Regions from separate parts of the uncultured Nisaea sp. genome, predicted to be linked through region 2. Evidence: predicted binding sites of a transcription regulator. Region 2 holds the regulator's gene; each other region holds the start of a gene.

Region 1 (7,992 bases), on a different contig from region 2:
GCCGATATAGAGCGGCTTGCCCTCAAGCTGGGTCTCGCTGATGGCGAGATCGATCGGTACGGGGCTGCCATCCTTGCGGCGGCCGGTGACTTCCCGGCCGATGCCTATGATCTTTCGCTCACCGGTCTGCAGGTAATGTGCGAGATAATTGTCATGATTGTCCGAATGCTCCGCCGGCATGATCATCGAGATGTTCTGCCCGAGGACTTCTTCGAGCGTGTATCCGAAAGTCGCCGTCGCGCCCGGGGACCAGTGCAGGATGGTGCCCTGCTGGTTGATGGTCACGATACCGGCATCGATATTGTCCATGATGGCCTGGAGGCGGGCATGGTTGGCCCGCGCCTCCAGCTCCAGGACCGCCCGGCGATCGATTTCCTGTCTGAGTTCCGAAGCTGTCTCGAACTGCCTGCCGGCGAAGGCGGCGGCCAGTGTGGCGGCACCAAAACAGACCACCAGCAGCGTGATGACAATGGCCATGGTCGTCGGATCAAGGGTGCTTTCCGTCCCGAGCACGTTGGTCAGGGGAAAGAACAGGGCTGCCTGCATCGCCGTGTAATGCATACCGGCGACGCTGCAGCCCATGACGATCGCGGCAACCGGAATGGCCAGTGGCCGGAACGCATCCACGCTGCGGAGCAGGACGAGAATGCCAAGAGAGACAAAGGCCAGGACAACGGCAACCAGAACCGAGAGCGCGACCGTATAGACATCATACAGGAGCAGGGCATCGAGCCGCATCGCGGCCATTCCGGCATAATGCATGGCGCCGATGCCGCCGCCTTGCAGAACGGCGCCGATGGAGAGTTCGCGGAATGTGATCCTGTCGCCCCGGCTGATCACCAGCAGGGAGACCGTGCTGGCGAGCATCCCGGGCACCATGGAGATGAGCGTGATGAGCGGATCGTAAGAAATACCGCAGGGCAGGGAGAAGGCGAGCATGCCGACAAAATGCATGCCCCAGATACCGCCGCCCATGCAGCCGCCACCCGCGGTCAGCCAGGCGGCGCGCGCGCGTTTGCTTTTTGCCGCGGCAATGCGGGCGGAGGTCGACAGGGCGACAATCGCCGCTATAACCGCAATGAATACTGACAGCGCCACGAGGCCGGGGCTATAGGTCCCTGGCAGGGCATTGGCTGGCTCAAAAGCCTCTTGGATCGGGGCAAAAAAACGATCGAGATACAGGTTCATGGCGCTCGTCAACGAAGGAGTCTTCGTGCAATGGGGCTGCTGCGTGGACTGGCGGGATAGGAGGGAAAGTTTTGGCCCGATGCCTGCCTGCTGCTGCGCTGGAAGTCTGTTTCAAAACTCCGGAAGTAGCGCTCCATATGGCTGGGCCGGGCCATCCGGGTAACACTACGTGGACTCAATTCCATATAGTTAAGCTAAAATCCCTAATAGAGAGTTATCGGGGAGCCTTTTAAATTGATCAACATCAATTTTTCTTCTCATAAAAGCGGTGCTTACGGGTGAAGGGCCCCGGATGCGGGGGGCTTGAAGCAGAGCTCTGCTGAATCTTTCCTGGTCTCCTGGTGGTCCGGTCATCGCGTTCCGGGAAAGCCTGCCCCCTCCGGAGGCGTTTTGCCGTTGGCAACGGCGCGGCCATCCGTTAGGCAGAGAGCCGAATAATTTCTGCAGAAAGGTTGCATCCCATGACGGCACTGACGCGTGACGCGGTTCTCGGCTTTATCGGTGGCAGTGGGATTTACGAGATAGACGGCCTTTCCAATACGCGCTGGGAGGAGGTCTCCTCGCCCTTCGGGACGCCGTCCGATCAACTTCTCTTTGGAGAACTGGATGGCCAGAAACTGGTCTTCCTGCCGCGCCATGGGCGTGGCCACAAGCTGAACCCGAGCGGGATCAACTACCGGGCCAATATCGACGCGATGAAGCGCGCCGGGGTGACGGACATCATCTCGCTCAGCGCCGTCGGATCGTTGAAGGAAGAATACGCGCCGGGCCATTTCGTGCTGATCGACCAGTTCATCGACCGCACCTTCGCCCGCGAGAAGACGTTCTTCACGAACGGATGCGCCGCCCATGTTTCCTTCTCCCATCCGGTCGCCGAAAGGCTCCAGGCGGCACTGGTCGAGGCTTGCAGGACGCTTGGCCTGCCGCACAGCGTGAACGGGACCTATATCTGTATGGAAGGCCCGCAATTCTCGACCTTCGCGGAGAGCACATTGTACCGTTCCTGGGGCTGTGATGTGGTCGGCATGACCAACATGCCGGAAGCCAAATTGGCCCGCGAGGCGGAGATCCCCTATGCCACCGTTGCCATGGTCACCGACTATGATTGCTGGCATCCGGAGCATGACAGCGTGACGGTCGAGCAGGTCATCAAGGTGCTGACCGGTAACGCGGAAAAGGCCCGCGACCTTGTGCGGGCCGTTGTCCCGATGCTGGCGAAGCGGCCTGAAGTGGACGAGCAGGGCGGCGACAATGCGTTGCAATATGCCCTGATCACGCATCCTGACGCGCGCGACCCGGAACTGGTCGCCAAGCTGGACGCCGTTGCGGGCCGGATTTTGGATGCCTGACGCTCTCCGGTGGTGCTATCGGCCGAGGCAGGGTAAGGTGGTTCCGTCATGGAACGAACCTCGCAAGACAGCTCGTCCCGAGTGGGGCGGGTGGTGAATATTGGCACGGCACGGCTGGAAAACCTTTATCGGCGGGTCACGAAAGACCAGCCGGAAAGCCCGCGCTCGCTCCACGTCAAGAGCATCCTGGCGATGCAGAACGGCCGGCATGACGAGGCCGCCCAGCTGGTTGGCCAGGCCGCCCTGCTTGATCCGGCGGACGCGGATCACCAGCGCCAGCTCGGCATGACCTGCTTCGAAGCAGGCTGGCTGGAACCCGCCGCTACCGCCCTGAACCGCGCCATCTATCTCAACCCCTCCGATCCGGAGCCGTGGTTCACCCTTGGCCAGGTTTTCGATGCCGCCAGCAACAAGGACCATGCCCGGACCTGCTACGAGCAATGCCTCGCCCTGAACCCGCGCTTCCACGATGCCCGCATCGCAATGGCTGAGATGGAGTTGGGGTAGGGATAACTCTTCCTCAATCGATAGCCCCGCGCGCCGATTACTCCTTCATTTACCGTTCATGTCTCAGCAGAGATTACCCTGTGATCCCTGGGTCCCCACGTGCGTGGGGATGACGGATTTTTGTATGGGGACCAGCTCTCCCTCAACCGTCATCCCCGCGCATGCGGGAACCCGGAAGATCGAAGGACTGAGCCTTTAAAACAGGTGTGCATAGAGATCGTGCCATCGCGGGTTGTGGCGTTCGATCATCTCGAGCTTCCAGCGCCGCCGCCATTTCTTCACCTGCCGTTCACGCCTGATCGCGCTGTCCATCGAGACGTGTTGTTCGAAATAAACAAGCGTCCGCACGCCGTACCGGGCGGTGAAACCGGGCACGTTGCCTGATCGGTGCTGGGATACCCTGCCGGCAAGATCCGAGGTCACTCCGGTATAGAGCGTCCCGTTCCGCTTGCTCGCAAGGATGTAGACGAAGGGCTGCATGGTTGAGACATGGAAGGGACAGCCGTTCTTTTTGCCTGTTTGTCGCAGGGTTGATTCTACGATCCCTGGGTCCCCGCGTTCGCGAGGATGACGAATTTTGTGTGAGGTCTCTCCTCCCCAGCCGTCATCCCCACGCACGTGGGGACCCAGGGAACACATGCTCGTCCGTCATCGCACCGTACAGAAAGAGCTCAGCCGAGGCGCTGCCGGAGCGCATCGTGATGGGAGAAGATCTCGCTTGCGCCGGCCTCCCGCAGCATGTCGGGCAGGTCCGGATCGCCGCCGCTTTCCCCGACATAGCCCCAGACCGTTATACCGGCCGCCGCTCCGGCGGTGACGCCCGTCACGCTATCCTCAATGACGAGGCATTCTCCGGGGGCGGCGCCGAGTTGCGCGGCGGCGAAGAGGAACATGTCGGGCGCGGGCTTGCCGTTCTTGACATCCTCAAGGGAGATCACGTGCGGAGCGAAATGCTTGTAGAGGCCGGTGTGGCGCAGCTTGCGTTCCAGTGAGGCGGCGTGGCTGTTCGAGGCGACGGCCTTGGGGCGTGTGATGCTGTCCAGCAGGGCCTCGATGCCGTCGGTGGGTTTCAGCGCGCGCTGATACTCCGCCCAGGTTCCGTCCTTGACGCCGTCATAGCTGCCTGCGGGCAGCGGTTTGCCGAAGGTTTCCAGATATTCCTGCTCGACCAGTTCCGCGAATTGCGGCCAGGCCTTGCCCTTGAAGCGCTTGCTGTAGGCGTGCGGATCGTAATGCAGCCCGAGCCTGGCGAGGAAGCCTCTGTAGTAGGTCCGGAGTATCGACTCTGAATTGATGAGGACGCCGTCGCAGTCGAAGATGATGGCGGAGAACATGGGAGCATCCGGTCAGAAGAAGGGAGCTCCGGTTTACGCAATTACGGTGCGGCTGTCACCGCTGGATGGGCCGTTGCCGCTAACCTAAACAAAACTGTCATCCCGCTCCCGTTCGTCACCCCGGCGCAGGCCGGGGCCCAGTGATCGTGGAGCACGGCCAGTCATCCCCTGGGTCCCGTCCTTCGACGGGATGACGAAGAAGGAACGGGACGACGAAGGGGGGATGACGGGCCTATATCGGGATACGCGGAGCGCTTAGGCCGCCGCGTCGGCCAGGATGGCGAAGCGTTCCTGGTGGTGATCGGTATCGCCGAACAGGTGGTCGAGCATAACCAGCCGCTTGGCATAATGCGCGACCGGGACTTCCCAGGTCATGCCGATGCCGCCATGCAACTGGATGGCCTGCTCGCCGACGAAGCGGGCGTGACGGCCGATGCCGGACTTGGCGGCACTCACGGCAAGCTCACGCACGTCCCGGGGCTCGCCCAGACGGGCAGCGGCCAGGATGGCCAGCGAACGGGCTTCCTCAAGTGCGATCCGCATCTCGACGGCCCGGTGCTGCAGCACCTGGAACTGGCTGAGAGCCTTGCCGAACTGCTTGCGGGTCTTCAGATATTCGACCGTTGTATCGACCGCCATGTTCATGGCTCCGACGGCTTCTCCGGAGAGCAGGATGATGGCCCGGGCGAGAACTTCCTCGATGGCCTGGAAACAGGCGCCCGGCGTGCCGAGGACCGCGTCCGCGCCAACCTCGACGCCGTCGAGCGCGATTTCGGCGACACGGGTGCCGTCGATAGCCGGCGTGCTGTGCAGCTTCATGTTCGCCGCCCCCTTGTCGACCAGGAACAGGCCGATGCCGTCCTCGTCGTCATGGGCGCCGCTGACGCGGGCGGAAACGATCAGGGTGTCTGCCTCGCCGCCATTGAGCACCACGGACTTGCGTCCGGTGAGCTTCCAGCCGCCGCCGACTTTCTCGGCCGTGGCCCGGACATGGGCTGTCTCGTAGCGGCCGTCCGGCTCGCCATGGGCGAAGGCCAGCAGTTTCTCGCCGCCGACAACAGCACCGAGGATCTCTTCCTTCTGGGCATCGGAGCCGAGCAGTTCGACCAGCCCGCCGCCGAGCACCACGGTCGAGAGATAGGGCTCGACAACCAGGCCCTGGCCTATTGCCTCACCGACGATCATCAGATCGATGCCGCCGCCGCCGAGGCCGCCGAAATCTTCCGGGAACGGCACGCCGAGCAGGCCGAGTTCGGCAAGCTGGCCCCAGACCTCGCGGGAGAAGCCTTCCTCTGACTCGGAAATCTTCTGCCGCTTTTCGAAATCATAGGTCTCGCGTACCAGGCGCTCGACCGTGTCCTTGAGCATCCGCTGCTCTTCGCTGAGCGAAAAATCCATGTTCCTGATCCCTTAGAGTCCGAGCCCGGCCTTGGCGATGATGTTCTTCTGGATCTCGTTCGATCCGCCATAGATGCTGAGCTTGCGCATGTTGAAATATTGCTGGGCCTTCGGCGCCGCGTAATCGGGGCCGACAGGCTCACCGTTGAAGCCCTCGTCAAGCGCTTCCGACTGGAACGGCAGCGCGTAGGGGCCGAGGGCACGGCGGCTGAGGTCGGTGATCTCCTGGCGGATTTCGGTGCCCCGGATCTTCAGGATCGAGCTTTCGAGACCCGGTGCGCCGCCGGACTGGACTTCGGCCAGTACGCGGAGATTGGTCATTTCCAGCGCCAGCAGGTCGATCTCCACCTTGGCGAGGCGATTGCGGAACAGCGGATCCTCGAGCAGCGGGCGGCCGTTCTTCATCTGGTCGCGGGCGATCGCCTTCAGATGCAGCAGACCGGCCTTGGAGGCGCCGACATTGGCGATGCCGGTGCGCTCATGGGTCAGCAGATACTTGGCGTAAGTCCAGCCCTTGTTCTCCTCGCCAACGATGTTTTCTGCGGGCACCTTCACATCGTCGAACCAGACCTCGTTCACCTCATGCTCGCCTTCGAGCAGGATGATCGGGCGGACGGTGATGCCCGGCGTCTTCATGTCGATCAGCAGGAAGGAGATGCCTTGCTGGGGCTTGGCCGCATCCGGATCGGTGCGGACCAGGCAGAAGATGTGGTCCGCATACTGGCCGAGCGTGGTCCAGGTCTTCTGGCCGTTGACGATATAATGATCGCCTTCGCGTTTCGCGCTGCAGCGCAGGGAGGCAAGGTCGGAGCCGGAGCCGGGTTCGGAATAGCCCTGGCACCACCAGTCGGTCAGGTCGAGGATGCGCGGCAGGTAATAGTCCTTCTGCTCCTGGCTGCCGAACTTCATGATCACCGGGGCGACCATGTTGACGCCGAAGGGCAGGATGCGCGGGGCGCCCGCGGAATAGCATTCCTCGTCGAAGATATGCTTCTGCACGGGCGTCCAGCCGGGGCCGCCATATTCCTTCGGCCAGTTCGTGGCCAGCCAGCCGCGCTTCGACAGCGCCTGGTGCCAGCGGAAATGATCGTCTTTGACCAGGCGTTTTCCGCCCTTCATCTTGGCCCGGATATCGTCCGGGAGATCGGACTGCAGGAAGGCGCGTACCTCTTCACGGAACGCCTGTTCCTCCGGGGTGAAATTCAAGTCCATTTTCCTGCTCCCTTATGCCACTTCAAAGAGCCCGGCGACGCCCATTCCGCCGCCGACGCACATCGTGGTCACTACATATTTCGCGCCGCGGCGCTTTCCTTCGATCAGGGCGTGCCCGACCATGCGCGCGCCGGTCATCCCGTAGGGATGGCCGATCGAGATCGAGCCGCCGTTTACGTTCAGTATATCGTCCGGAATGCCAAGTTTATCGCGGCAATAGAGAACCTGCGAGGCGAAGGCCTCGTTCAGCTCCCAAAGGCCGATATCCTCCAGCTTGACGCCGGTCCGCTCCAACAGGCGCGGTACGGCGAAGACCGGGCCAATGCCCATCTCGTCCGGCTCGCAACCGGCGGTGGCGAGGCCGCGAAAAATGCCGAGCGGCTCAAGTCCGCGCTGCTCCGCCAGCTTGCCGTCCATGATGATGCAGGCGGACGCGCCGTCGGAAAGCTGGCTGGAATTGCCGGCGGTGATGAAATGCCCGTCGCCGCGCACCGGAGCGAGGCCCGCGAGGCCCTCCTGTGTGGTGCCGGGCCGGTTGCATTCATCTTTTGTCAGGGTGACGGTCTCCCGGCTGACCTCGCCGGTTTCCTTGTTCTTCACCAGCTTCTCGACGGTGATCGGGACGATCTCGTCATCGAATTTACCGGCGCCTTGGGCGGCCGCCGTGCGCTGCTGGCTTTGTACGGAATAAGCGTCCTGGGCCTCGCGGCTGATGCCGTAGCGGGAGGCCACCAGATCCGCCGTCTCGATCATGGAATGATAGAGCTCGGGCTTATGCTCCATCAGCCAGGGCTCTTCCAGCCGTGTCTGGTTCAGATTGGCTTGTGTCAGGCTGATGGATTCAACGCCGCCCGCTGCCATCACCGGCACGCCATCGACGATGACGCGCTGGGCCGCCATGGCAATGGCCTGCAAGCCGGACGAGCAGAACCGGTTGACGGTAACGCCGCCGGCGGAAACCGGCAGACCGGCGCGGATCGCCGAGAGCCGTGCGATATTCTTGC
Region 2 (7,992 bases):
TGCTCTTCTTCATCACCCTCGGTCTGAATGTGGTCGCCCTTCGGGTGGTCCGGAAATATCGGGAAAAATATGACTGACGCGATCATGAACTCGAAGCCGAGCACCGAAATCCGCCGGACGCCACTGAGCGGGGACCGGCTGAAGAAACGCTACGCCGCGGAACGTCGCTTCCGGCTCTATGGCCTCGGCAGCATCATCGCCGCGGGCCTGATGCTGGTATTCCTTGTCGGAAGCATCACCGGCACCGGCTATACGGCGTTCCTGCAAACCTACATCAAGCTGAATATCTCTTTCGATCCGGAATATCTCGATCCGGCCGGAACAGGAGATGTCGAACAGCTGAAGACGGCCGACTATGGCGGTATGGTCAAAAAGAACCTGCGGGACAATTTCCCGGAGGTCACCGGCCGTTCGGACAAGCGCAAGCTTTACAATTTCGTCTCGCCGAACGCCGGGTTCGATCTGCGCAACATGGTCATCGAGGACCCGTCGCTTGTCGGCCAGACCCTTGATCTCTGGATCAAGGCTTCCGACGATATCGACATGCTGACCAAGGGCTATGTCGACCGGACCCTCGTGGAAGCCAATCGCCGGGTCACGGACACAGAGCTGAGCTGGTACGACAAGCTCGATTCAAACGACCGGATCGAAGCGCGCTTCAACACCGATTTCTTCATGAAGGCGGACAGCCGCGAGCCGGAAGAAGCTGGTATTCTCGGCGCCGTCACCGGCTCCTTGCTGACCCTGGTGATCACACTGCTTCTGTCCTTCCCGATCGGGGTGATGGCGGCAATCTATCTTGAGGAATTTGCTCCGAAGAACCGGTGGACCGACCTGATCGAGGTGAACATCAACAACCTCGCGGCCGTGCCCTCCATTGTCTTCGGTCTGCTTGGCCTCGCGATGTTCCTGAACTTCTTCGGCTTCCCGCGCTCCGCCCCGCTGGTCGGCGGCATGGTGCTGGCACTGATGACATTGCCGACCATCATCATCGCCGCCCGCTCCGCCCTGAAAGCCGTGCCGCCCTCGATCCGCGAGGCCGCCCTCGGGCTCGGTGCCTCGCCGCTGCAGGTCGTGACCCATCATGTGTTGCCGCTGGCCATGCCCGGCATTCTGACCGGCACGATCATCGGCATGGCCCAGGCCCTCGGTGAGACCGCACCGCTGCTGATGATCGGCATGATCGCCTTTATCGTCGACGTACCCGGCGGCTTCACCGATCCGGCGACCGTACTGCCGGTGCAGATCTATCTCTGGGCGGACAGCCCCGAGCGCGCCTTCGTCGAACGGACCTCCGCCGCGATCATGGTGCTGCTTGCTTTTCTGATTTTCATGAACATTGTGGCCGTCATGCTCCGCAAGAAGTTCGAACGGCGCTGGTAGAGGTAATTCCATGAGCGAGAAAAAAAAGATGGCTAAGTCCGACACCTCCCCGGCGTCGACAGCGACGTCCCCGAACGTGACGCCGAAAATGAAGGGCGACAAGGTCAAGGTCTTCTACGGAGAGAAGCAGGCCCTGATGGATGTCGATCTGGACATCAAGCCGAACGAAGTTACGGCGCTGATCGGCCCGTCCGGCTGCGGCAAGTCCACCTTCCTGCGCTGCCTGAACCGGATGAACGATGTCATCGACATCTGCCGCGTCGAAGGCAAGATCACGCTGGACGACGACGATATCTACGACTCCTCGCTCGATCCGGTACAGCTCCGTGCCCGCGTCGGCATGGTGTTCCAGAAGCCGAACCCGTTCCCGAAGTCGATCTACGACAATATCGCCTACGGCCCGCGCATTCACGGCACGGCCCAGAGCAAGGCCGATGTCGACGAGATCGTCGAGACCAGCCTGACCAAGGCGGGCCTGTTCGGTGAAGTCAAGGATCGCCTGCTGGAGCCCGGCACCGGCCTTTCCGGCGGCCAGCAGCAGCGCCTCTGCATTGCCCGCGCCATCGCGGTCAATCCGGAAGTGATCCTGATGGACGAGCCCTGCTCGGCCCTCGATCCGATCGCCACCGCGAAGATCGAAGAGCTGATTGATGAGTTGCGCGAGAACTACACCATCGTCATCGTGACCCACTCCATGCAGCAGGCAGCCCGGGTTTCCCAGCGCACCGCCTTCTTCCACCTGGGAGAGCTGGTCGAGGTTGGCGATACCGAGCAGATTTTCACCAACCCGAACGACTCCCGCACGCAGGGATACATCACCGGCCGGTTTGGTTAAGCGCGTTCACGGATCATAGTTTAATGGGTGCAAACGACCACATAGTCAGCTCTTTCGACGAGGATCTCGAGGCCCTCAAGGCCAAGATCGCCCAGATGGGCGGCCTTGTCGAAAGCCAGTGTGAAGCCGCCGTGCGAGCCGTACACCGGCGTGACCAGGCGCTCGCCCAGCGGGTCCGCGAAGCCGACGCTCCGATCGACCATCTGGAAACCGAGATCGAGGCCATGAGCCTTCGGCTGCTGGCATTGCGTCAGCCGCTCGGGGGCGATCTGCGCACGGTCGTGGCCAGCCTGAAGATCGTCAGCGACCTTGAGCGCATCGGCGATTACGCCGCGAATATCGGCAAACGGGCCATTGTTCTCAGCAGCCTGCCCGAGATCCCGCCGGCCAATGGCATCGTGCGCATCGGCAGCCTGGTCCAGTCCCTGATCAAGGATGTGCTGGATGCCTACGCGGACGACAATCTTGATCTCGCAATTGCCGCCTGGCACCGGGATGAGGATATCGACGAGCTCTATACCAGCCTGTTCCGAGAACTGCTGACCTACATGATGGAAGATCCGCGGAATATCTCCGCGTCCACTCATCTTCTGTTCATCGCGAAGAATCTGGAACGCATGGGCGATCACGCGACCAACATCGCCGAGACCGTGCATTTCCAGATCAAAGGCACGAAAATGCAGGCCGACCGCCCCAAGGGCGAGGATGCCAGCTATGTCGTGACGATGCCTGAATGAGAGCGTTCATATCGAGAGTTAGTGTCCTATGAACATGATGCACCCCAAAATCCTGATCGTGGAGGACGAAGCCCCCATCGTCACTCTGCTGCGCTACAATCTTGAGCGGGAAGGATTCGAAGTCCTGGAAGCCGGCGATGGCGAGGAAGCCATGCTGCTGGCCATGGAAAAAAGCCCCGACCTGATCCTGCTGGACTGGATGTTACCGCTTCTCTCCGGCGTCGAGGTCTGCCGCAGATTGCGCCGCACACCCGAAACCAAAGCCGTGCCGGTAATCATGCTGACAGCGCGCGGCGACGAGGGTGACCGGATCCGTGGCCTGAATGCGGGTGCTGACGATTACATCACCAAGCCCTTCAGCCCGAGCGAGCTGATCGCCCGGATCCGCGCCGTGCTGCGCCGGACGCGCCCGGCGAGCGACGCCGAAACCCTGGAATTCGAAGATCTCGAAATGGATCTGGCCTCCCACAAGGTGCGCCGGAACAGCCGGGAAATTCATCTCGGCCCGACCGAATTCCGGCTGCTGCGCTATTTTCTGGAGCATCCGGGCCGGGTGTTCTCCCGGGAGCAGCTGCTGGACCGGGTCTGGGGCCCCGACATTTATGTCGAGCCGCGTACCGTCGACGTGCATATCCGCCGTCTGCGCAAGGCCATCAATATCGAGGCGGAATCCGATCTGATCCGCACGGTCCGTTCCGCCGGATACGCTCTCGACCGGTCAACCGCACCGGCCTGAGCCCCATATCTCAGCTTATCGGTTTTCCGCCGGACACGGGCTCCGGCGGAAACATCCGCATCAGAACCAGCAGCAGGATCAGGCCGGGTACCGCAATCGCCGTCGAAGCGATGAAAAACCCGATCCAGCCAATATGATCCGTGACCCATCCGCCGCCGGAGCTGAGGATGGTGCGCCCGAAAGCCATGAAGGATGACAGCAGGGCATATTGAGTGGCTGTGAAGGCGACATTCGTCAGGCTTGAAAGATAGGCGACGAAGGCGGCCGTTCCCATGCCGCCGGTAAAGTTCTCAACCCCGATCGTCACCGTCAGCATCCAGATATCGTGCCCGGCCACGGCCTGCCCGACAAATACCAGGTTCGACAGGGCCTGCAGCACGCCGCAGAGCAGCAGCGCCTTCAGCAGCCCCATATGCTTCACCAGGGCACCGCCGGCAAACAACCCCACCAGCAGAGCGACAAGGCCGAACACCTTGGTCACCTGGGCGATCTCCGTCTTGGTGAAACCGAGATCGATATAGAACGGGTTCGTCAGCGTGCCGAGGAAGGCATCCCCGAGCTTGTAGAAAAGGATGAAGGCCAGGACCAGCAGAGCGCCCCGCCGCAACAGGAACTCCGAGAACGGGGTGAAAATCGCCCGGTGCGCCCATTCAGCGGCGGACTCATTCTCCCGTGTCTGCTTTTCCGCTTCCGCGCTGGCATCCGGCTCCGGGCTCACGAGAACCGCGCCCAGGCCAACCAACATCAGGCTCGCCATGGCGAGATAAGCCACGAACCAGCCAATCGCGTCCGCCAGGAAAAGCGCACCCGCCCCGGCAATAAGCATCCCGATCCGATAGCCGAAGGTCGAGGCCGCCGCACCGGCGCCCTGCTCGGATTCCGGCAGGGATTCGATGCGAAAGGCGTCGATCACGATATCCTGGCTGGCCGAGAAGAAGGTCACGGCAACGGCCATCAACGCCATCAGTCCAGGGTTGTTCACCGGGTCGGTGCCACCGAGCAGGATGATCGACAGCATCAGGGCAAGCTGGGTCAGGATCAGCCAGCTCCGCCGTCTGCCGAACAGACGGCCGAGAAGCGGCAGCCTCAGACTGTCCATCAGGGGCGCCCAGAAGAATTTCAGCGTGTAGGGCGTCCCGACAAGGGCAAACAGGCCGATGGTCGTCAGATCGACCCCGGACTCGCGCATCCAGGCGCTCAGGGTCGAAAAGGAAAGCAGCAGGGGCAGACCGCTGGAAAAGCCCAGCAGAAAAACGATCAGAATGCGGCGCTTCAGATACAGCGCCGCCGTCTCCGCAAGCCAGCCCCTGACGCTGGACATGGTCTCAGCCAAGCCGCGCCGCCAGAAGCTCTTTCAGATTGGCCTCCGGCCGGGCGCCGTAATGCGAGATGATTTCCGCCGCGGCAACACCGCCGGCCCGGCCCCAGTCGGCAGGCTCCAGGTCACGGCAATAGGCATGCAGGAAACCGGCGGCGAAAAGATCGCCCGCGCCGGTCGTATCGACGACCTTGGCCACCGGCTCGGCATCGATCACATGGACTTCCGATTTGTGCAGAACAACGGAGCCCTGCGCGCCACGGGTGATCGCCGCCGTCTCGCAGTTTTCCCGCACCTTCTGCAATGCTTCGTCGAAATCGCTCGTCTGGTAGAGCGACTTCAGCTCTTCCTCGTTGGCGAACAGGATATCGACATGGTGATCGACCAGCTCGAGGAAGGCATCCCGATGGCGGTCGACACAGAACGGATCGGAGAGGGTGAGCGATACCTTGCCCCCGGTCTCGTGCGCGGTCCTGGCTGCATTGATGAAGGCCTTCTTGGCTTCCGGCGGATCGAACAGATAGCCTTCCAGATAGACCACGCGGCTGTCCGCGATCAGGTCCGGATCGACATCCACCGGGCCAAGCTGCACGCAGGCGCCGAGAAAGGTGTTCATGCTGCGCTGGGCATCCGCCGTCACCATGATCAGGGACCGGGCCGTCGGCGGGCCATCCAGGGTCGGCGCCGTCTCGAAGCGCACACCAACCGCCGTGATGTCATGCCGGAAGACCTTGCCAAGAACGTCGTCCTGCACCTTGCCAATATAACCGGCCTTGCTGCCGAGAGAGGCGAGCCCGGCCGCTGTGTTGCCGGCGGATCCTCCGGACATTTCCATGCCGGGGCCCATCTTGCTGTAGAGCAACTCGGCGCGCTCCGCGTCGATCAGGTTCATTGCCCCTTTTTCGATGCCGTTTTCGGCCAGGAAATCGTCAGTGGCTTGGGAAAAAACGTCGACGATCGCATTACCGATACATGTGACATCAATGGACTTGGCTACCATCTGGAGCAGGCTCCCGGATACAGAACAAAAGAAAGGCGGCGGACGGCATGTCCGCTCATGCGCGCGACAAGGTACTGGAGCGGGGACGGCATGGAAAGGCCGCGATCACCGAATGCCGCCGCCGCTCTTGCGCGGGCAGGGTTCCTATGCTTTTTCGGCCCTGATGCATTGGACCACGCCGCATGCGGTCCCACTTGTTCCGGTGACAACGCCAGAAAGAAGAAGAGAGCGCCCATGTTTTCAGCCTTGTCCGCCACCATCGGTCAGATGACGGATCCCAGGCTCCGCAATCCGATCATCATCAGTGTCGTCGGATCGATCATGGCGATCCTGTTGCTCGGGGCAGCGGTCTGGTACGTCCTCGACTGGTTTTCGTTTTTCGGCGGGTGGCTGGATGATGCGGCGGCCTGGGTCGCCAGCCTGATCGTGGTGATCCTGGGCGTTCTGTTTTTCCCCGGTGCCGCCAACATAATCTCCGGCCTGTTTCTGGACTCCGTCTGCAAGGCCGTGGAAACGAAGCATTATCCGGCGCTTGGTCCCGCACGCCCCCAGCCTTTCACCGAAACCGTTCTGGAAAGCCTTAAATTTCTCGGCATTACTGTCTTAATCAATGTTCTGCTTTTGCCAATTTATGCGCTGGCATTCTTTCTGCTGGTCCCGTTCATTAACCCTGTCATATTTTACAGTGCGAACGGGTATTTGCTGGGCCGGGAATTCTTCGAAATGGTGGCCCTGAGACGGCTTTCACCCGCGGAAACCAAGGAGTTACGGAAGCGCAAGGCAGGCTCGGTTTTCATCAGTGGCGTGCTGATCGCGGCCGTCATGACCATCCCCATTGTGAACTTCGCCGGACCGGTCATTGCGACGGCTTTTATGCTGCATCGTTTCGAGCGCTTGCGGAGTGACATGAAGAAATGATAATAAGTCCTTGAGTATTAAGGTCGATGGCCATGGTCTCTTCTGCAATTATATGAGTTGACGATCTGATGTTTCGGCGTAAAAAATCCGGCACAGACAGCACCGCACGCACGAGCCCCTCTTTCGGGAACAACGCGACGGATGAACAGCATCCTTCGGAGGCACGCTTGGACCCGGCGGCGCCCGTCTCTGAAGAGGTTACAACCAAGAAGCCGGACGAGGAGTCCAGAATGCAACCGAGCAAACCTTCCTCATCCGGGTTCGTACCGGAAATCCCGCGCCGGACTCTCGATCTTCCCGGCTCGTCCAGCCGGCGTGGCGGCGCGCCCCGTTCCGAGAGCAAGAAGCTTACGGTCGGACCCGAGATTTCCCTGACGGGCGAGATCACGGCCTGCGACAGTCTCATTGTCGAAGGCACCGTCGATGCGACGCTGGAAAACAGCCGCCATCTTGAAGTCACCGATTCCGGTCATTTCAAGGGCAAGGTCATGATCGACGAGGCAATCATCGGCGGACGCTTCGAAGGCACGCTCGTCGTGCGGAAGACCCTGCATGTGCGCAGCAGCGGCCGTATCACCGGTTCCGTGCGGTTCGGTCAGCTCGAAGTCGAGCTTGGCGGCCAGATCGACGGCGACATCGCAGTCTTCAAGGACGACACCGCGAGTGTGCCGGAGACGTCGGAGTAAGTCAGTGCCGGTGCGTTTTTTTGTTTTTCTCCTGATCGCCTTCACTCTTTCGGCTTGCGGCGCCGCCGTACAGAAAACGGCGAGTACCGGACGGGTTCAGCAGCCTGTTACCGTGGGGAAATCGATAGCACCGGCCACCGGCCAGACCGGGCAGAAGGACCCCGCATCGGTCGCCAGCCTCCCCGTCCCGCCAAGCCCGCCTGCCTTCAGCCCGGAAGAACGCGATCCGGGCCGGTTGCTCGATCTTGGGCTGCACGATCTTTCGGCCATTCTCGGCAAGCCGGCCTTCATCCGGAACGACATGTCCGCTGTGGTCTGGCAATACCGCACGGATGCCTGTGTGCTTGACCTGTTTCTCTATGAGCTCAATCACGATCTT
Region 3 (7,992 bases), on a different contig from region 2:
ACTGACGAAATGAAGAAGTTTTTTGCGGCCGCCCTGCTCGGCACCATCGCCCTCACCCCGGCGCTTGCATATAGCGAAGGCATGAAAGGCGGACATGGCGGCGAAGAATTCAAGGCGCAGATGCTCGAGCGCTTCAAAGCGGCCGATCAAAACGGCGACGCGAAGCTGACCAAAGCCGAGATCTACCAGTCCCGCGGCAAGCGTGCAGCCGAGATCGACACCAACAATGACGGTGTGATCGACGCCGAGGAAATGGATGCCGCCCGCAAGGAAATGCGCTTGAAGCGTCAACAGCGCATGCTGAACCGGATGGACACGGATGGAGACGGTGTGGTCAGCGCCGACGAGTTCGCCCGCTCCGGCACCAGGATGATGCAGCATATGGATCGTGATCACGATGGTGTTGTCACCATGGAAGAAGCCACGACCCCGCCGATGAAAAGGCACGGCAAGAAAGGGGCGGACGGCAAGCACGGTGGCAAAATGGAATGCCCGCGCTAAACTTGTGACAGCGGTTCGTGGAATCAGGAATGTGCATGATCGAGTCTGACAATGAGCTGCTTTGTCTCGTCGCCAATGGCGGCGAGACAGCCTTCGACAGACTCGTATTGCGCCATCAAAGGCCGATTTCCGCCTTTGCCTACCGCATGCTCGGGAACCAGAGCGATGCCGAAGAGATCTCGCAAGAGACCTTCGGCCGCGTCTGGTCCCACGCTCCCCGGTGGAACCCGGACGGTAAGGCAAAGTCCTGGATCTACAGAATCGCTCACAATCTCTGTATTGATCGCTTGAGGGCCCGGCGCCCGACGGTCGATATCGCTGATCAGGAAATCGAGGATGATACTCCCGGCCCTGAACAGACCCTCGCCCGGAAAAGAACGGAGACGAGCGTGCGTAATGCGGTGGATCTTCTGCCGGAGCGCCAGAGAATCGCGATCTCGCTTTTCCATCTCAAGGATATGACGGCCGACGAGGCCGCGGAAACGATGGATATCAGTATAGATGCTCTGGAATCACTGCTCCGGCGAGCACGGAAGAAACTGAAAGAGATCATGCAGGACCAACAGTCCGGCACATTTGAAACAGCGGCTGTCGGAGAACACTGATGACAAGCATGAGCGAAGCACGATTCAGGGAACTGGCGGACGCTTTCGGAAGCGATCCGTCCAAATGGCCAGAGCGGGAACGCCCCATGGCCCTCCAGCTCCTGGAGGCTCATCCAGCGCTCCACGACATCCTCGACGACGCCGCGTCTCTGGATTTCGAACTCGATGCCATGATGGCCACTCCGGAAATAGCCATTGCCCCGTCGCCGGCCGAAGTCCGCGCGCCGGCAAGCCTGAACCTGAAAGGGCTGCTGAATACATTGTGGCCGTTCGGCGGTTTGTGGCAGCCCGCAGCGGGTCTTGTCGCGGCAAGCGCGGCCGGTTTCATCGTCGGCATGACCTTCACGGACCTGCCGGCGGAGACAACCACGACCGTGAGTGATCAAGTTACGATAGTTGAACGTGCGCTGGGCGCGGACGTTGAGGAGAATTTCCTATGACCTGGACCCGGACACGCACTCTCGCTCTGGCTCTGTTTGTATCCATAGCCCTGAACCTGTTTTTCGCGGGAATCATGGTTGGCCGCTTTGATCGCTGGCACGGCGGGCCCAAAGGGCCGGGCCATGGACCGTCAATGACCCGGATGATCGAGAAAGCTCTCGGGGACAGTCTGACGCCGGAACTTCAGGAGAGGTTGAAAGCCCATTCCGCGACCATGCGGGAGACCCGCCAGAGCACCCGCGCCAAGCGGGACGCCATTCGGGACGCGCTTTTGCAGGAGCCGTTTGACAGGACGGCCTATCTTCAGGCTCTGGAATCCATGAACGAGGTCTTCGACCGGATGCGGACGGAAACCCACTCCTTCATGATCGATATCGTCGAGCAGATGACGCCGGAGCAACGGAGCAAGCTCGTGAAATCCCTCGGCAGGCACCGAAAGGATGACGACGACTAGATCTCGTTCTTCAGACGGCGGCCAATGGATCCAGTCCAAAGGCCGCCCCTGAAGCAAGCACGGTGATACGGAGAGACCCGAGCCTAGTTGGCCTTTTCGAGAGCGGCCTTCCGGATCGCCGAAAGCGTGGTTTTCGGTGTGATCGCCTCCGGGTCGATCTTCACCTCGATCACGGTCGACTTGTCCGACGCCAGGGCCCGTTCGAAAGCGGGCTTGAATTCCGACGTTTCCAGAACCGTCTCGCCGTTCGCGCCATAGGCTTTTGCCAGAGCCGCGAAATCCGGGTTCTGCAGGTCGGTATGCTTCACCCGGCCCGGGAACTCACGCTCCTGATGCATGCGGATGGTGCCGTACATGTTGTTGTTGATCACCATGGCGATGATCTTGGCGCCGTGCTGCATGGCGGTTGCCAGTTCCTGGCCATGCATCATGAAGCAGCCATCGCCATTCATCGAGACGACCACGCGGTCAGGGTGCACCAGTGCCGCCGCCACGGCAGCAGGCAAGCCGTAGCCCATGGATCCGCTGGTCGGGGCAAGCTGGGTGCGATAGCCGCGATACTGGTAATAGCGATGCATCCAGTTGGCGTAGTTACCGGCACCGTTGGTGATGATCGCGTCGTCCGGCAGCGTGGCGTTCAGCCAGGCGGCAATCTCGCCCATCTGCACATCACCCGGAACCGGCAGCGGCTCCAGCGTGGCAAGATAATCGGCATGCCCCTGGGCAATACTTTTCGAGCGGCTGCCGCCATCGACCGGTTTCATCGCTTCCAGAGCCTCGGCAAAGGCCCGGGGACCGGAATTGATCATCATGTCGGCCTGATAGACCCGGCCAAGCTCTTCCGCGCTGCCATGGATATGCACCAGCGTCTGTTTCGGACGCGGAATGTCGAACATGGTGTAGCCGCCAGTGGTCATCTCGCCCAGCCGGGTGCCGAGCGCAATGACCATGTCGCTGTCCTGAATACGGGCAGCGAGAGACGGGTCGATGCCGATCCCGACATGGCCGACATAATTCGGATGCCGGTTGTCGAAATAATCCTGACAGCGGAAGGACGCACCGACCGGAACGCCATTGGCGACCGCGAATTGTTCGATCCGCTCGCACGCCTGACGATCCCAGCCGCCGCCGCCGACGATCATGATCGGCCGCTCTGCCTTGTCCAGCATGGAGCGGAAATCGGCCATCTGCTGCTGGCCCGGATGCGGCTCGACCGGCACATAGGGCGCGATACCGGCCACATCGGCATAATCCATCAGCATGTCTTCGGGCAGCGCCAGAACCACGGGGCCCGGACGGCCTGAGACAGCCGTGTGGAATGCCCGGCTGATATATTCCGGAATGCGCGCCGCATCGTCGATCTGCGCGACCCATTTCGCCATCTGTCCGAACATCCGGCGATAGTCGATTTCCTGAAACGCCTCGCGCTCCACCATCCAGCGCGCGACCTGGCCAACCAGAAGCACCATCGGCGTCGAATCCTGAAACGCGACATGTACGCCAGCACTGGCATTGGTCGCACCCGGACCGCGGGTCACCATGCAGACGCCGGGGCGACCAGTCAGTTTGCCGTAAGCATCCGCCATCATGGCCGCGCCGCCTTCCTGGCGGCACATCACGGTACGGATACCGTTACGCTCCTGCAGGCCGTCGATGACGGCGAGATAGCTCTCACCGGGCACGCCGAAGACGAGGTCTACCCCCTCCTCAACCAGCGCATCGACAAGAATATGACCACCGAGACGGCCATGGCCGGCACTGTTACTTGAGGGAGAGGAGCTCATCTACATAACTCTTATATCGTTGAGATTTAGGTTTACGGCGATCGGCTTCGTTCAGATAACGGATTGAACTTTTGCCTTTGATTTCTTTTGGCAGCAGCAGCACGCGGATGAACCGGGTGCATTCCTGCGTGCAGGCTTCCGCCCAGACGGTCTGGGCGCCGGGTTCAAACCAGGCGTCGCCCGGTTGGTAATCCTTGGAAAGCTTGTCCGTCGAAAGGGTGAGCTTGCCATTACGGATGCAGCGAATGCCCGGTCCCAAATGGCTATGCGGAACGGCAGTGCCGCCCGTCGGGAACAATACGCTGTCGCAGCGGATCAGCCAGTCATCGAGATTCTCCACGGTGGGAACCTCGTTCGACTCGACAATCTCGCTGCGGATGCCCTCACCCAGATCCAGTTGCGGCTCGGCCGTGACCTCGTCCAGCTCCCAGCGCCAGAGTTCGCCGCCTTCGGCCCCGGCCCGTATGGTCATGCCGGACCGCATGAACCGGGCTTCGTCCGGTTGCAGTACCGAGCCGCCCTCGAAACTCAGATTACCGGTATTGCAATAAACAATCCGGCATCCGTCAGGCAGATGTTTTGAGGCAGCATGTGGAGAAAACACGTCTTTAACAAGACGCAGAACGTAGGTGGATGTCGCCATCGATCCTATCGGCGGGATTGTTTCCCGCCTCCCTTTTGTCGTCCCGCTTTGCGCAGGTTGAATTGCTGATAATACCTCGCGCGACGCGCCATAGCAGGTCAAGGATCGCTTTGCGATCAGTTTCATTCGAATCTGCGACGAACACTGGTTTCCGAAGGCGTTCAGCTCTCGAATACAAGCTGGAAACGGTCAGCGGCGTACCGGGCGAAACCATATTCAATGGGCATCCCTGTCTGGTCCACATTGATGGACTCGATCACCAGCACCGGCCGGTTGCGCGGTTGCTGCAGGTGGTCGGCATCCGCCGCATCCGGCATCCGGGCGGTCACACGGGTTTCCCGGCGGGTGTATTCGCCATAGCCAAAATGCGTCAGAACCTTCGTGATTGAATCCAGCTCCTCGTGCAATGCCGCGAATCCCGGAACTTTCGCTGCCGGGAAATAGTGACTGCCAACGGAAATCGGCCGGCCATCCACTTCACCTATGCGGTCGAGCCGGACAAGGCGGGTCCCGCGGGGTAAGCCAAGCTGTTTCAGAATGGCCGGATCGCCAACCTCCTCTGTCAGAAGCAGTGTCCGGCCGCCCGGGGTTCGCCTTTGCCGCAGGACGTTGTCGGAAAAGCGTGTTTTCTTCGCGACGAGATAGTCCAGCACATGTTCCTGAACAAAGCTCCCTCGCCCCTGCTCCACCCGGATGACACCGGCCTCCGCAAGTTCCGAGACCGCCCGCCGGAGCGTATGCCGGTTCACGCCATATTGCTGTGACAACTCGGCTTCGGTCGGCAGCTTGCTGCCCGGAGGATACGTGCCCGAGCGAATTGCATCGGAAATGTTGTTTGCGATCTGACGCCAAAGAGACTGGCCGCTTTTCCGTTCAATCAAGACACCCTCACCCGACGAGTCATCAAAATGTCACCGCGCCCCTGTTGCGCAGGTGCGTCGACACCCCTATAACATTGATAGATATAGACATCTAGACAAATTTGCAATTTGTCGAGAGAAAAGGACGGACCGATGGGGACACAGTCACCACAACATCAGTCACCGGCACGGAAGCGATGGATGTCGATCCTCGCCAAGGCCTCCTTCGAGGATCTGCGAAGCCTCTGGCAAAACCTGCCTGACAAACCGTCATGGACCCGTATCCGCCCGGCAGAAATCGGCATGGTCATGGTACGCGGCCGCATGGGGGGCACCGGAAACCGGTTCAATCTCGGTGAAATGACGGTGACCCGTTGTTCCGTCGGGCTGGAAAGCGGCGTTCTCGGACACGGATATGTCTCGGGCCGGAACAAGGAGCATGCGGAGATTGCTGCCGTGATCGATGCCCTGATGCAGCGCGAGGAACGCGCGGAAACAGTCGAGCACTCGATCATCAAGCCACTGGAGCTCCGCCACCAGCAGAGCCGCGATACGGCCAGCCGGAAAGCCGCGGCGACGAAAGTCGAATTCTTTACCGTGGCGCGGGAGAACTGATCGATGTCCGTGGACAATGCATTCCAAACTCTGAAGCCGGGATTTTCCGATCCGGTCAGCCAGTCCCAACTGGTGTTCCGCCGTCTGCTCGACGCCATGGCCCGCCCGGGAACCGTCGAGACGGTCAACCTAGACATTGAAGGCCCGGAAACACTGGATCTGGCTGCGACCGCCATCGCCCTGGCGCTGGTCGATTTCGAAACCCCGCTCTATCTCAGCCCCGCATTATCTAATGAGGCCGCTGAAACCTATCTGAAATTCCATTGCGGCACGCGGATCGTCACCGAAACGAAGGACGCCGCCTTCGCCATTCTGGATGGCGCGCCCGAGGATCCCGGCGCGTTCAATACGGGCACGGAAGAATATCCCGAGCTGGGCGCCACCCTGATCATCCAGGTGGAAGCACTCACCGCAAGCGGCCCTCTCACCCTGCGAGGCCCGGGCATCAAGGACAGCACCACTCTTGGCCTGCCGGACGTCCCGCTCTCCTTCTGGCAGGCACGCACGAAGCTGCAACGCTATTTCCCGCGCGGCATTGACCTTGTCTTCGTGTCCGGCGCCGAGATGGTCGCAGTGCCCCGCACCACCAACATCACCCTGCAAAGCGAAAAGGAATAGGTCCATGTATGTAGCTGTCAAAGGCGGCGACAAGGCCATCGAGAATTCGCTGCACTATCTTGCCGATATCCGGCGGGGCGACCGCCGGGTTCCGGAACTGTCCATTCAGCAGATCCGCGAACAGCTCCCGCTTGCCGTGGACCGGGTGATGACCGAAGGCTCGCTCTACGATCCCGATCTCGCCGCCCTGGCCATCAAGCAGGCGAATGGCGATATCCAGGAAGCGGTGTTCCTGCTCCGGGCCTACCGCACCACCCTGCCCCGGTTCGGCGCATCGGAAGCCATCAACACCGGTGCCATGCAGATCCGCCGGCGTATTTCCGCCACCTATAAAGACCTGCCGGGTGGCCAGATCCTCGGGCCGAGCTTCGATTACACGCACCGCCTGCTGGACTTCACGCTCGCGGCAAATGGCGAAACACCGGAAGCACCGAAATCGGACGAGCCTGTCGCCGACGGCATGCCGCGCGTGGCGGATCTTCTCGACCATGAAGGCCTGATCGAACTTGATCTGCCGGATGACGAGGATGGCCCGGTGCCCGACCTGACCCGCGAATCCACCTCCTTCCCGGCGGACCGGGCAACCCGGCTGCAGAACCTTGCACGCGGCGATGAAGGCTTTCTTCTGGCTCTCGGTTATTCCACCCAGCGCGGCTTCGGCAACAACCACCCCTTTGCCGGTGAGATCCGGATGGGCGAACTCGCGGTCTCCTTCGAGCCGGAGGAACTCGGCTTCGAGATCGAGATCGGCGAGATCACCGTCACCGAGTGCCAGATGGTGAACCAGTTCAAGGGTTCGGCGAAGGTGCCGCCGCAATTCACCCGCGGCTATGGCCTGACCTTCGGCCATTGCGAGCGCAAGGCGATGTCCATGGCGCTTGTCGACCGGGCTCTCAGGGCCAAGGAATTCGGTGAAGAGATCACCGCTCCGGCCCAGGACGAGGAATTCGTCCTCTACCACTCCGACAATGTCGAGGCGTCCGGCTTCGTGCAGCACCTGAAACTGCCGCATTACGTCGACTTCCAGGGCGAGCTCGTGACCGTGCGCGAGTTGCGTAAGGAGATCGAGGCCCGCGAGAAGGCGGAACGCACCGATGACGATGAACTGGCCGCAGCCGAGTAGGACAAGATCCATGAGCATGACGCAAGAAGCGCAACCCTGGCAGGCGCCGGAGCACGACAAGCCGGTCGAACAGGTCGAGGGCTATAATTTTGCCTATCTGGACGAGCAGACGAAGCGGATGATCCGCCGGGCGATCCTCAAGGGTGTCGCCATTCCAGGCTATCAGGTGCCGTTCGGCAGCCGGGAAATGCCACTGCCCTATGGCTGGGGCACCGGCGGCATGCAGGTGACCGCCGCCGTAATCGGCAAGGATGACACGCTGAAAGTCATCGATCAGGGCGCGGACGACACCACGAACGCCGTCAATATCCGGCGCTTCTTTGCCAAAACGGCCGGCGTGGAGACGAC

Evidence for each region. Region 2 encodes PhoB, which activates phosphate uptake and scavenging genes when phosphate is short. Its sites were predicted from a motif close to TNTCATAAAACTGTCA; they were not measured.
Region 1: a site for PhoB is predicted at 4,463-4,478, ahead of AAC126_RS07600 (HAD family phosphatase). Genes of this name have one in related genera too.
Region 3: a site for PhoB is predicted at 5,327-5,342, ahead of phnF (phosphonate metabolism transcriptional regulator PhnF). Genes of this name have one in related genera too.

Annotation. Positions count from the first base shown of each region.
Region 1 is NZ_CAXBDC010000024.1:28,571-36,562, forward strand. It holds gene AAC126_RS07580 (response regulator) at 1-1,188, opposite strand, end outside; gene AAC126_RS07585 (S-methyl-5'-thioadenosine phosphorylase) at 1,650-2,537, shown strand; gene AAC126_RS07590 (tetratricopeptide repeat protein) at 2,586-3,044, shown strand; gene AAC126_RS07595 (GIY-YIG nuclease family protein) at 3,240-3,524, opposite strand; gene AAC126_RS07600 (HAD family phosphatase) at 3,716-4,378, opposite strand; gene AAC126_RS07605 (acyl-CoA dehydrogenase family protein) at 4,634-5,776, opposite strand; gene AAC126_RS07610 (acyl-CoA dehydrogenase family protein) at 5,789-6,988, opposite strand; gene AAC126_RS07615 (acetyl-CoA C-acyltransferase) at 7,001-7,992, opposite strand, start outside.
Region 2 is NZ_CAXBDC010000055.1:5,534-13,525, forward strand. It holds gene pstC (phosphate ABC transporter permease subunit PstC) at 1-77, shown strand, start outside; gene pstA (phosphate ABC transporter permease PstA) at 85-1,383, shown strand; gene pstB (phosphate ABC transporter ATP-binding protein PstB) at 1,472-2,218, shown strand; gene phoU (phosphate signaling complex protein PhoU) at 2,242-2,955, shown strand; gene phoB (phosphate regulon transcriptional regulator PhoB) at 2,984-3,691, shown strand; gene AAC126_RS13175 (AmpG family muropeptide MFS transporter) at 3,702-5,012, opposite strand; gene AAC126_RS13180 (adenosine kinase) at 5,017-6,009, opposite strand; gene AAC126_RS13185 (EI24 domain-containing protein) at 6,244-6,927, shown strand; gene AAC126_RS13190 (polymer-forming cytoskeletal protein) at 7,158-7,613, shown strand; gene AAC126_RS13195 (hypothetical protein) at 7,618-7,992, shown strand, end outside.
Region 3 is NZ_CAXBDC010000079.1:438-8,429, forward strand. It holds gene AAC126_RS16065 (EF-hand domain-containing protein) at 10-501, shown strand; gene AAC126_RS16070 (sigma-70 family RNA polymerase sigma factor) at 537-1,106, shown strand; gene AAC126_RS16075 (hypothetical protein) at 1,106-1,546, shown strand; gene AAC126_RS16080 (periplasmic heavy metal sensor) at 1,543-2,001, shown strand; gene AAC126_RS16085 (thiamine pyrophosphate-binding protein) at 2,085-3,785, opposite strand; gene AAC126_RS16090 (hypothetical protein) at 3,763-4,554, opposite strand; gene phnF (phosphonate metabolism transcriptional regulator PhnF) at 4,590-5,309, opposite strand; gene phnG (phosphonate C-P lyase system protein PhnG) at 5,442-5,903, shown strand; gene phnH (phosphonate C-P lyase system protein PhnH) at 5,907-6,521, shown strand; gene AAC126_RS16110 (carbon-phosphorus lyase complex subunit PhnI) at 6,526-7,644, shown strand; gene AAC126_RS16115 (alpha-D-ribose 1-methylphosphonate 5-phosphate C-P-lyase PhnJ) at 7,661-7,992, shown strand, end outside.